2 regions of the Streptomyces sp. Ag82_O1-12 genome follow, and region 1 is predicted to be linked to the other one. Evidence: riboswitches for the same ligand, from Rfam matches in the RefSeq annotation. Region 1 holds a riboswitch; the other holds the start of a gene.
What was found. Region 1 has a riboswitch for ZMP and ZTP ahead of QOL88_RS24390 (glycine hydroxymethyltransferase). Riboswitches for the same ligand answer to the same signal wherever they lie in the genome.
Positions count from the first base shown of each region.

Region 2: linked by a shared signal. The riboswitch ahead of QOL88_RS36580 (bifunctional 5,10-methylenetetrahydrofolate dehydrogenase/5,10-methenyltetrahydrofolate cyclohydrolase) and the one ahead of QOL88_RS24390 (glycine hydroxymethyltransferase) in region 1 are both predicted to bind ZMP and ZTP.

Region 1 is NZ_FXUW01000001.1:5,279,536-5,284,652, reverse strand. It holds gene QOL88_RS24390 (glycine hydroxymethyltransferase) at 1-1,307, opposite strand, end outside; ZMP/ZTP riboswitch at 1,341-1,426, opposite strand; gene QOL88_RS24385 (glutathionylspermidine synthase family protein) at 1,548-2,729, opposite strand; gene QOL88_RS24380 (hypothetical protein) at 2,744-3,097, opposite strand; gene QOL88_RS24375 (DMT family protein) at 3,224-4,084, shown strand; partial or broken gene QOL88_RS24370 (aminotransferase class IV) at 4,140-4,472, shown strand; gene QOL88_RS24365 (carboxymuconolactone decarboxylase family protein) at 4,566-5,033, opposite strand; gene pdxR (MocR-like pyridoxine biosynthesis transcription factor PdxR) at 5,083-5,117, opposite strand, start outside.
Region 2 is NZ_FXUW01000001.1:8,034,961-8,040,077, reverse strand. It holds gene QOL88_RS36600 (S-(hydroxymethyl)mycothiol dehydrogenase) at 1-508, opposite strand, end outside; gene QOL88_RS36595 (ABC transporter ATP-binding protein) at 671-2,425, shown strand; gene QOL88_RS36590 (hypothetical protein) at 2,483-2,770, opposite strand; gene QOL88_RS36585 (nuclear transport factor 2 family protein) at 2,944-3,306, shown strand; ZMP/ZTP riboswitch at 3,336-3,420, shown strand; gene QOL88_RS36580 (bifunctional 5,10-methylenetetrahydrofolate dehydrogenase/5,10-methenyltetrahydrofolate cyclohydrolase) at 3,443-4,300, shown strand; gene QOL88_RS36575 (CU044_5270 family protein) at 4,301-5,117, opposite strand, start outside.

The DNA of each region.
Region 1 (5,117 bases):
GTGGTGAGGACGCGGTCGATGAGGCCCGCGACCTCGTCCATCTCGGCGGTGCCCAGGCCACGGGTGGTCAGGGCGGGGGTGCCGATGCGGATGCCGGAGGTGTACCAGGCGCCGTTCGGGTCGGCGGGGATGGCGTTGCGGTTGGTGACGATGCCCGAGTCGAGCAGGGCCGCCTCGGCCTGGCGGCCGGTGAGGCCGTAGGAGGAGGCGACGTCGATCAGGTTCAGGTGGTTGTCCGTGCCGCCCGTCACCAGCGTCGCGCCCCGGCGCATCAGGCCCTCGGCCAGCGCGCGGGAGTTGTCGACGATGCGCTGGGCGTAGTCGCGGAAGGACTCCTGGCGGGCCTCGGCGAGGGCCACCGCCTTGGCGGCCATGACGTGCGGGAGCGGGCCGCCGAGGACCATCGGGCAGCCGCGGTCGACCTGGTCCTTCAGCGAGTCGTCGCACAGGACCATGCCGCCGCGCGGGCCGCGCAGCGACTTGTGGGTGGTGGTCGTCACGATCTGGGCGTGCGGGACCGGGTCGAAGTCGCCGGTGAGGACCTTGCCCGCGACCAGGCCGGCGAAGTGCGCCATGTCGACCATGAGCGTCGCGCCGACCTCGTCGGCGATCTCCCGCATGATCCGGAAGTTCACCAGTCGGGGGTAGGCCGAGTAGCCCGCGACGATGATCAGCGGCTTGAACTCGCGGGCGGAGGTGCGCAGCGCCTCGTAGTCGATAAGGCCCGTGGCCGGGTCCGTGCCGTAGGAGCGCTGGTCGAACATCTTGCCGGAGATGTTCGGGCGGAAGCCGTGGGTGAGGTGGCCGCCGGCGTCCAGGGACATGCCGAGCATGCGCTGGTTGCCGAAGGCCTGGCGGAGCTCGGCCCAGTCGGCGTCCGTGAGGTCGTTGACCTGGCGGACGCCGGTCTTCTCCAGGAAGGGCACCTCGACGCGGGCGCCGAGGACGGCCCAGAAGGCGACGAGGTTGGCGTCGATGCCGGAGTGCGGCTGGACGTAGGCGTGGCGGGCGCCGAACAGCTCCTTGGCGTGCTCGGCGGCGAGGGACTCGACGGTGTCGACGTTGCGGCAGCCGGCGTAGAAGCGGCGGCCGATGGTGCCCTCGGCGTACTTGTCGCTGAACCAGTTGCCCATGGTCAGGAGCGTGGCCGGGGAGGCGTAGTTCTCGGAGGCGATCAGCTTGAGCATCTCGCGCTGGTCGGCGACCTCCTGGCCGATGGCGTCCGCCACGCGGGGTTCGACGGCGCGGATCACGTCGAGGGCGGCGCGGTAGGCGGTGGAAGCGGGGGAGAGGGGCTCGGCTGACATGTGTGGACCTCCGGACGTTGCGTTCAGCGTTCACGGTACGGCCCAGGCGCACGGCTCTGTCTGCTCGGGCCGCTCCCCGATGGTTCGTCCATCCCAGCGCGCCAGTCACGGCCCGGGGTCAGCCTACCGGGTTGCCCTCCGTTGCCGAGTGCGGGTGGTGCGTGGCTTGTCGCGCCCACGCGGCGGAGCCGCACATGTACACAGCCCCGCGCCCCTTGAGGGGTGACTCTTCAAGCCCCTCTAAAGGATCACGTGGGGCAGGAACCTCGCGTACTCGTCCGTTATCAGGCCCGAGGACTCGCGGATGCCCAGGCCCGCCGACTCGTTCTCCACCACCCAGGCGCCCAGGACGACGCGGTTGCCGTCGAAGTCGGGCAGGGGGGCGAGCTGCTGGTAGCAGCAGGGTTCGTCGCGCAGGACGGGGGCCGTGCCGGGGTCGTGGATGGTGACGCCCGCGCCCTCCCGGCCCAGGAGGGGCTTGGCCACCCAGCCCGTGCCGGACAGGTCGCGAGGGCCGTCCAGGTAGGCGGGGAGGAGGTTCGGGTGGTCCGGGTACAGCTCCCAGAGGATCGCCAGGAGCGCCTTGTTGCTGAGGAGCATCTTCCAGGCCGGTTCTATCCACAGGGTGGAGCCGGTGCCGCCGCCGTTGTCGAGGGTGTCCAGGACGTGGTCGGCGAAGCGGTCGGTGGTGAGCCATTCCCAGGGGTAGAGCTTGAAGATGCTGCGGATGAAGCGGAGGCGGTTGTCGACGAAGCGGCCGGAGAGGCGGTCCCAGCCGATCTCCTCCATGGCGATCCAGTCGGTGGCCAGGCCGGCCTGTTCGGCGGTCTCCTTGAGGTAGGCGACCGTCATCATGTCCTCGCCGAGTTCGTCCGCCGAGGAGTACGCGAAGTAGAGGGGGCTGCCCGGCGGGAGGAGGGCGGCCTGCTTCTTCCAGGCGTCGATGAGGCGTTCGTGGAGGGAGTTCCACTGGTCGGCGCCGGGGAAGCGGTCCTCCATCCAGAACCACTGGGGGGACGCGGCCTCGACCAGGGAGGTGGGGGTGTCGGCGTTGTACTCCAGGAGCTTGGCCGGGCCGGTGCCGTCGTAGCGCAGGTCGAAGCGGCCGTAGACGGAGGGCAGTTCGGCACGGCGGTGCCAGGCCTCGGCGACCGCCCGGGCGACGCGGGGGTCGGTGATCCCCAGGTCGGCGAAACGGTCCTCGGTGACGATGTGGCCGGCCGCTGTCAGGCACATGCGGTGGAGGTCCTCGACCACCTCTTCGAGGGCCTCGATCTCCTCCAGGGAGAAGACGTAGTGCGCGCTCTCGTCCCAGTACGGGCGCAGGGAGTCGTCGGGGTAGCGGGTCAGCGGGTAGATCAGGCCCTGTTCCTCGACGGTCTGTTGCCATCCGGGGCGGGGCTCGGCGGTCCGGCGTTCCATGGCTGTGCCCGCTCTCAGCCGCCGCCGCTGCCGGAGCCGGAGCAGCCGAAGCCGCCCCGGTCGACGGCCTCGCTGCGGCTGAAGGTGCCGTCCTCGGCGTAGCCGCCGCTGACGTCGGCGTCGTAGTGCCAGTCGGCGTCGGCGACCCTGGTCTTGCCGGTCTTCTTGCGGCCCTTGCCGGAGGAGGACGTGCCGGACGAGCAGTTCTTGTCGGCGACGATCTTGTAGCCGTTGATGTAGTCGTAGCTGTCCCGGTCCACGCAGCGGCGGTCCGGGTCGGAGCCGCAGGCGGACAGGGCCGCCGCGAGGACGCCCATGCCGCCCAGCACCACCGTGCTCGAGCGCAGCCTTCGCCGTGTTTCAGCCATGTGCGTGTCTCCCCCATGTGGCCCCGTTGTGCACTGACAGACGGTCAGCCTAGAGATCGGTGTGAACGGGCGCGCATGGCCCCCCGTCCACGGCCGCTCCCCTACTGTCGATTTGTGATCTTTGGAATGGTGTGTGCCCTCGGTGCGGCGGTCTGTTTCGGTACGGCGACGGTGTTGCAGGCGATCGCCGCGCGCTCGGCGGCGACCGGGCCGGGCGGGGACGTGGCGCTGCTGTGGCGGGCGCTGCGGCAGTGGCGGTACCTGGCCGGGCTCGCGCTGGACGGGCTCGGTTTCGTGCTGCAGATTCTCGCGCTGCGGTCGGTGCCCATCTACGCCGTGGGGGCTGCGCTGGCCGCGAGCCTCGCGGTGACGGCCGTGGTCGCGGCGCGGCTGCTCAAGGTGCGGCTGAGCCGCGTCGAGTGGGCGGCGGTGGCGGTGGTGTGTGCCGGGCTCGCGCTGCTGGGGCTGGCGGCCGGAGCGGAGGGCGACGAGGAGGGGCCGGCGTGGCTGAAGTGGGCGATGGTCGGGGCGGCGGCCGGGGTGCTGCTGCTCGGGGCGGCGGCCGGGCGGCTGCCGGAGCGGGGGCGGGCGTTGACGCTCGGACTCGGGGCGGGGCTGGGGTTCGGGGTGGTGGAGGTGTCGGTGCGGCTCATCGACGGGTTCTCGCCCGGTGAACTGTTCCCCAATCCGGCGACGTACGCGCTGCTGCTCGGCGGCGGGGCGGCGTTCCTGCTGCTGACCTCGGCCCTGCAACGCGGGTCGGTGACCACGGCGACGGCCGGGCTGGTGCTCGGGGAGACGGTCGCGCCCGCGCTGATCGGTGTGGTGTGGCTCGGGGACCGGACCCGGCCGGGGCTGGGGTGGCTGGCGATCCTCGGGTTCGCGGTGGCGGTGGCGGGGGCGCTGGCGCTGTCGCGGTTCGGGGAGGCGCCGGTGGAGGCGGAGGAGGGGGAGGAGGGGGAGGAGGGGGCCGTCGCGTCGCGGTGAGCGGCCGTGCTTTCCTCCGCTGCCGGATTTCTCCACCTTCCGGACAACTCGCGCCCCCTCGGGCACGGTCCTGGAGTCTGCCACCGCCGGTGTCCTGTGGCGGGAGGACGACACCCTGTGCCTGCCTCCGCCGCGGCTGCCCGTCCTGCCGAGTGTGACGGCCGGCCTGGTTCAGGAGCGGGCGCTGCGCTCCGGGTTCCGGATCGCGCACCGGGAGCGGACCGTGGCCGGGCTGGACGGCCGTGAGGTGTGGCTGGTGAACGCGCTGCACGGAATCCGGCCCGTGACGGGCTGGGCCGGACGGCCGATGCGGGTGCCTCCGGCGGAACGGGCCGATGAATGGCGGACTTGGCTGGACGGCATGACGGAGCCGCTGCCTGCCGACTGAATCGCGGGGAAAAGCGGGGCAAACGAAGCGCCGGGTCGAATTCGACCCGGCGTGCTCCCCTTCCCCTCTCGCCTTTTCCAGCTTTTCAGTTTTTCAGTTTTTCGGGGCCATGCGCGTCGATATCGCGATGCGGTTGTAGGCGTTGATGACGGTGGCCGCCCAGATGAGGGCCGCGATCTGGTTCTCGTCGAAGACCTCGGCCGCCTCGGCGTAGACGGCGTCCGGGACGCGACCGTCGTGGACCAGTGTCACCGCCTCGGTCAACGCCAGGGCGGCGCGCTCGCGTTCGGTGAAGAACGGCGTCTCCCGCCAGGCGGCCAGGGTGTGGAGGCGCTGCTCGGTCTCGCCCTGCCCGCGGGCGTCCCTGGCGTGCAGGTCGAGGCAGAACGCGCAGCCGTTGATCTGCGAGGCGCGGATCCTGACCAGTTCCAGCAGTTCCGGTTCGAGCTTCGCGTCCTGGGCCGCGGATACGGCGGCGGCGTGCAGAGAGCCCATTGCCGCGGAGACGTCCGGGGTGATTTCCTTCAGGGCCACGCGGGATATGGCAGAACTTTCACTCATGGGGTGACCATATCCGCCGGGGACGTATTCCGGAGGGGAATTCGCGTGATTATCCGGGCAGGACCGCGCACAGCGCGTCCAGCG
Region 2 (5,117 bases), 2.8 Mb from region 1:
CGATGCCGGCCATCACACCGCAACCCAGCAGCCCGGCCACCTGCGGGGCCACGCGCGGGTCGACCTTGGTGCACTGCCCGGCCGCGACCAGCGTCTTCTCCGCGAAGGCGCCGATGCCGAGGGCCGGGGACAGCTCCTGGCCGGTGGAGGCGAGGGTCATCTTCTGCTGCGCGTTGTGGGTGTCGAAGCAGTACCAGGGGCGCCCGCGCAGACAGGCACGGCACTTCCCGCACACCGCACGCCAGTTGAGGATGACGAAGTCACCGGGCTCGACATCGGTGACGCCGGGGCCGACCGCCTCGACCACGCCCGCCGCCTCGTGGCCGAGCAGGAACGGGAACTCGTCGTTGATGCCGCCCTGCTTGTAGTGCAGGTCGGTGTGGCACACCCCGCAGGCCTGCACCTGCACCACCGCTTCGCCCGGGCCGGGGTCGGGCACCACGACCGTCTCGATCCGCACCGGCTCGTCCTTGCCGGGGGCGATCACGCCGCGTACTTCCTGGGCCATGCTGCTGACTCCTTCGTCGGCCGGGGTCCGTTCCCCTCCGACCCTACGCGCGACTGATCGGTAAGGGGCGCGGATCGGCCGGCCCGTTCTGCTCGAAAAGGGCAGGCCGCGCGGGTCGGCGGCGACGTAGCCTGAACGCTCCGCCGACGCCGAGGGAGCGCCGTGAGCATCGCAGAGACCGAGACCGCCACACCCCCGTGGCGGCAGCTCCTCGGATACGTACGGCCGCACCGCTGGTCCCTGTTCACCGGTGCGCTGCTCTCCCTGGTCACCGGGGCGACCGGGCTGCTGCTGCCGCTGGTGGCGCGAGGCCTGATCGACGACCTGTCGCACGACCGGGCCATCACCGGCGCCGTGCTGGCGATGTCGGTCCTGGTCGTGGCCAACGCGGCGGTGGGCGCGCTGGGTTCGTACGTGCTGACGCGCACCGCCGAGTCGGTGGTGCTCGGCGCGCGGCGGACTCTGTCGTCGTATCTGCTGCGGCTGCGGATCACGGCCGTGGACCGCAGCGAACCCGGGGACCTGATGGCCCGCATCACCTCCGACACCACGCTGCTGCGCGCGGTCACCACCGACTCGCTGGTCGGACTGGGCACGGGCGGGCTCACCCTCGTCGCCACGGTGGTGATGATGGGCTGGGTGGACGCCGTGCTGCTGGGCGTCACCCTGGCCGTGATCCTGGGCGCGGGCGTGATCCTCGGGGTGATCGTGCCGCGCATCAACCAGGCCAGCCGGCAGGCGCAGAACGCGGTCGGGGTCATGGGTGCCTCGCTGGAGCGGATCCTCGGCGCCCTGCGCACGGTGAAGGCGTCCGGCGCGGAGCACCGGGAGGAGCGGACGCTGCACGAGGCGGCTCAGGAGTCGTGGCGGCAGAGCGTGCGGGCCGCCAAGTGGTCGGCCGCCGCGGGCAACACGGCGGGGCTCGCCATGCAGATCGCCTTCATCACGGTGCTGGCCGTGGGCGGCGCACGGGTGGCGACCGGCGCGATCGACGTGGGCACGCTGGTCGCGTTCCTGCTGTTCGTCTTCTACCTGATGTCTCCGATACAGCAGGTCGTCGGCGCCATCACCCAGTACCAGACGGGCGCCGCGGCCCTCACCCGCATCGAGGAGGCCCTGCGCCTGCCCGCCGAACCGGCCGCCGGGGCCGCCCCGCTGCCCTCCCCCGGCGCCGAGCCCGCCGCCCTCGCCTTCCACGACGTCCGCTTCCGCTACGCCGACGACCTGCCCCACGTCCACCACGGAGTGACCTTCAGCGTGCCCGCGCAGGGCATGACGGCCTTCGTCGGTCCGTCCGGCGCCGGCAAGACCACCGTCTTCTCGCTGATCGAGCGGTTCTACGACCCCGAGTCCGGTGTGATCACGCTGGACGGGCGGGACCTGAACGACTGGGAGCTGCCCCGGCTGCGCGCCTCGATCGGCTATGTGGAGCAGGATGCGCCTGTCCTGTCGGGCTCCCTGCGGGACAACCTGCTGCTGGGCAATCCGGAGGCGGACGAGGACGCCCTCGCGCGGGTGCTCAAGACGACCCGGCTCGACGGTCTGGTCTCCCGGCTGCCCGGCGGCCTCGACACGCTCGTGGGGCACCGCGGCACCAAGCTGTCCGGCGGTGAGCGGCAGCGCGTGGCCATCGCCCGCGCGCTGCTGCGCCGCCCCCGGCTGCTGCTCCTGGACGAGGCGACCTCGCAGCTGGACGCGGTGAACGAGGCGGCGCTGCGCGACACCGTCGCGGACGTGGCACGCACGACCACGGTCCTCGTCGTGGCGCACCGGCTGTCGACGGTGACGATGGCCGACCGGATCGTGGTGATGGACGCGGGCCGGGTCCGGGCCGTCGGCACGCACCGTGAGCTCGTGACGGCCGATCCGCTCTACGCGGAGCTGGCGGCGACGCAGTTCCTGGCCACCGCGGACTGAGACCGGGCGTGCGGGAGGGCCGCCCGGGTCCGGGCGGCCCTCACGCACACGCCGCGGTCAGTGGACGTTCGGCAGGAGGCCGAAGACCGGGGAGACCAGACCGACGACCTGGTTCAGCTGGTCGAGGTCGTTGAGGCGGTTGAGCCCTGCCACCTGCGAGGAGGGCCGCGGGATCTCGGCCTTGTGCTCGGCGGGGATGTCGCTCACGGCCAGCGAGTCGAGCGTCGTCATCGGGCTGAGCGGGCTCTTCGCTTCCGCGTCGGCCGCGTTCGCCATCGGCGCGACGAGGCCGGTGACGCCAGCGGCGAGACCAACGGCGGCGACGATACGTCGTGTTGAGATCATGCCTGGCGCAACGCGAACGGGTCCCCGGCGGACACGGGCGGGCGGTGCCGCTCACCCGTCAGGCCCAGTGTTCCGGTTGCGCTTGCCGAGCCCGCCCGGCGGGAGGACGCTCGACAGGAGAGGCCTTTCGCGGCCCGCGTCCGCCGGGCCGCGGCCCTTCGAAGGAGGTCATCATGGGAACCGCGGCAGACCCCGCCTTCGACCGGGACACCCTGCGCCAGGGCGTGGAAGGGGATCCGGACATCCTGCTCTCCCTGTACGCCGACGACGCGGAGCTGCGGATCGTGGACCACACGGCCCAGCCCAGCCACCCCAAGGTCCTGCACGGCCGGGACGAGATCGGCCGGATGCTGGAGGACGTCTACAGCCGCGACATGTCGCACACGCTGGAACGGTGCGTCATCCAGGGCGACGAAGCCGCCTACAGCGAGAGCTGCCAGTACGCGGACGGGGTGCGCGTACTGTCCGAGTCCATGATCGGGCTGCGCGACGGCAAGATCGCCGAGCAGACCCTGGTCCAGGCCTGGGACGAGTAGCGCGAGCGTCACCGGGCTCCGTTAGGGTGGGGCCGGGCCGTGACTGGCGCTGAGGTGGAGCACCACCGGGGAGCGGCCCCGCGGAAGTCGATGCCGTGCGCCTGGGCGAAGCAGCACACAGGCCCAGGAGTGGATCATGTCGCAGGCACGGCTCATGGACGGCACCGCACTCGCCCGGCGGATCATCGAGGAGACCGGCGAGCGCGCGGCCGTCCTCACCGAACGGACGGGCACCGCGCCCTGTCTCGCGACGGTGCTCGTCGGTGAGGACCCCGCGTCCGTCACCTACGTCCGGATGAAGCAGAACCGCTGCCGCAAGGCCGGCATCACCTCGCGGCACGTGGCCCTGCCCGCCGCCACGACCACAAAGGAACTCGTCGGCACGATCGAGGCGCTCTCCGCCGACCCCGGGGTGCACGGCATCCTGCTCCAGCACCCGGTGGGCGAGCACATCGACGAGCGGGCCGCGTTCGAGGCGATAGCGCCCGGGAAGGACGTCGACGGCGTCACCTTCGCCTCCTTCGCCACCATGAGCTTCGGCCTGCCCGGCTTCGTGTCGTGCACGCCCGGCGGGATCATGCGGCTGCTCGACGCGTACGGCGTCGACCCGGCCGGGAAGCGGGCCGTGGTCGTGGGCCGCAGCGCGATCCTCGGCAAGCCCGTCGGCATGCTGCTGCTCGCCCGGGACGCGACGGTCACCTACTGCCACTCGCGCACCCGGGACCTGTCGGCGGCCGTGCGCGAGGCCGACATCGTGGTGGCCGCGGTGGGGCGGCCCCGGCTCATCCGCGGCCAGGACGTCAAGCCCGGCGCGGTGGTGATCGACGCCGGGTACAACGCCGGGAACGTCGGCGACGTCGACTTCGACTCCGCCGTGGAGCGGGCCTCGCTGATCACACCGGTGCCGGGCGGTGTCGGCCCGATGACCATCGCCACGCTGCTGGAGCAGACTGTGGAAGCCGCCGCCCGGCACCTCGGTGTCGCCGAGGTGTGATCAGCGCATCCAGGCGCTGTACGACATGACGTCGCCTTCTTCGACTCCGTACTCGGGATCCGGCCGCGTGAGGGTGCTCTCCAGGCCGAGGACGGTGCCGGTGGCCCGGTCCATGATGAGCATGCGGCGGAGGCCGCGGGAGTCGTTCACGTAGGCCTGGCCGCGTCGGCCCAGCCGGTCGGTCACCTGGCCGACCGGCCGCAGCCCCTCGGCACCGGCCAGGAGTCGTGCCAGCGCCGCGCTCTCCCGTGCCCCGAGGGTCCAGTTGTCCAGCAGCGTCGCCGTGGCGTCCAGCAGCTCGGGCGTGGTCAGCGGGGTGTCGGTGGACTGAGCCGCCATCAGGTAGGCGCGCAGCCGGGCCGGGTCGCGGGGCGGGGGTGAATTGGGCGGGGCGTCGCTCCAGCTCGGCGGGTAGGTCTGGTCGAGGAGGACGTGGCCGTCGTCGACGAGGTGCGGCTCGCCGCCCGCGTCCGAGAGGACCGGGCGGCCGGGATGCCTGGGGTCCGTGGCCACGACGAGTTGGGTGTGGCTGTCGTCGGCCCGCCAGCGCACGATGCGCTCTTCGGGCAGGGTGATCGGGGGCTTGTCGTCGGACATGCCGAGACTCCAGGACTGCACGTGTGTGCCCTTGCGCAGGCGGGGCGCGCCGTCGGTCCCGGCCACGGCTGACGCCAGCTCGGCCATGCGGTGCAGGGGCACGGGTGTGGAGCCGGTGTCGATCACCAGCGGTCGGGGCGCGGCGACCGCCGGCGGGGTGCTCGGTCCGCTCAGCACGAGGGTGAGGGTCAGGGCGGCGACGACGGCGGTGGCGAGCAGA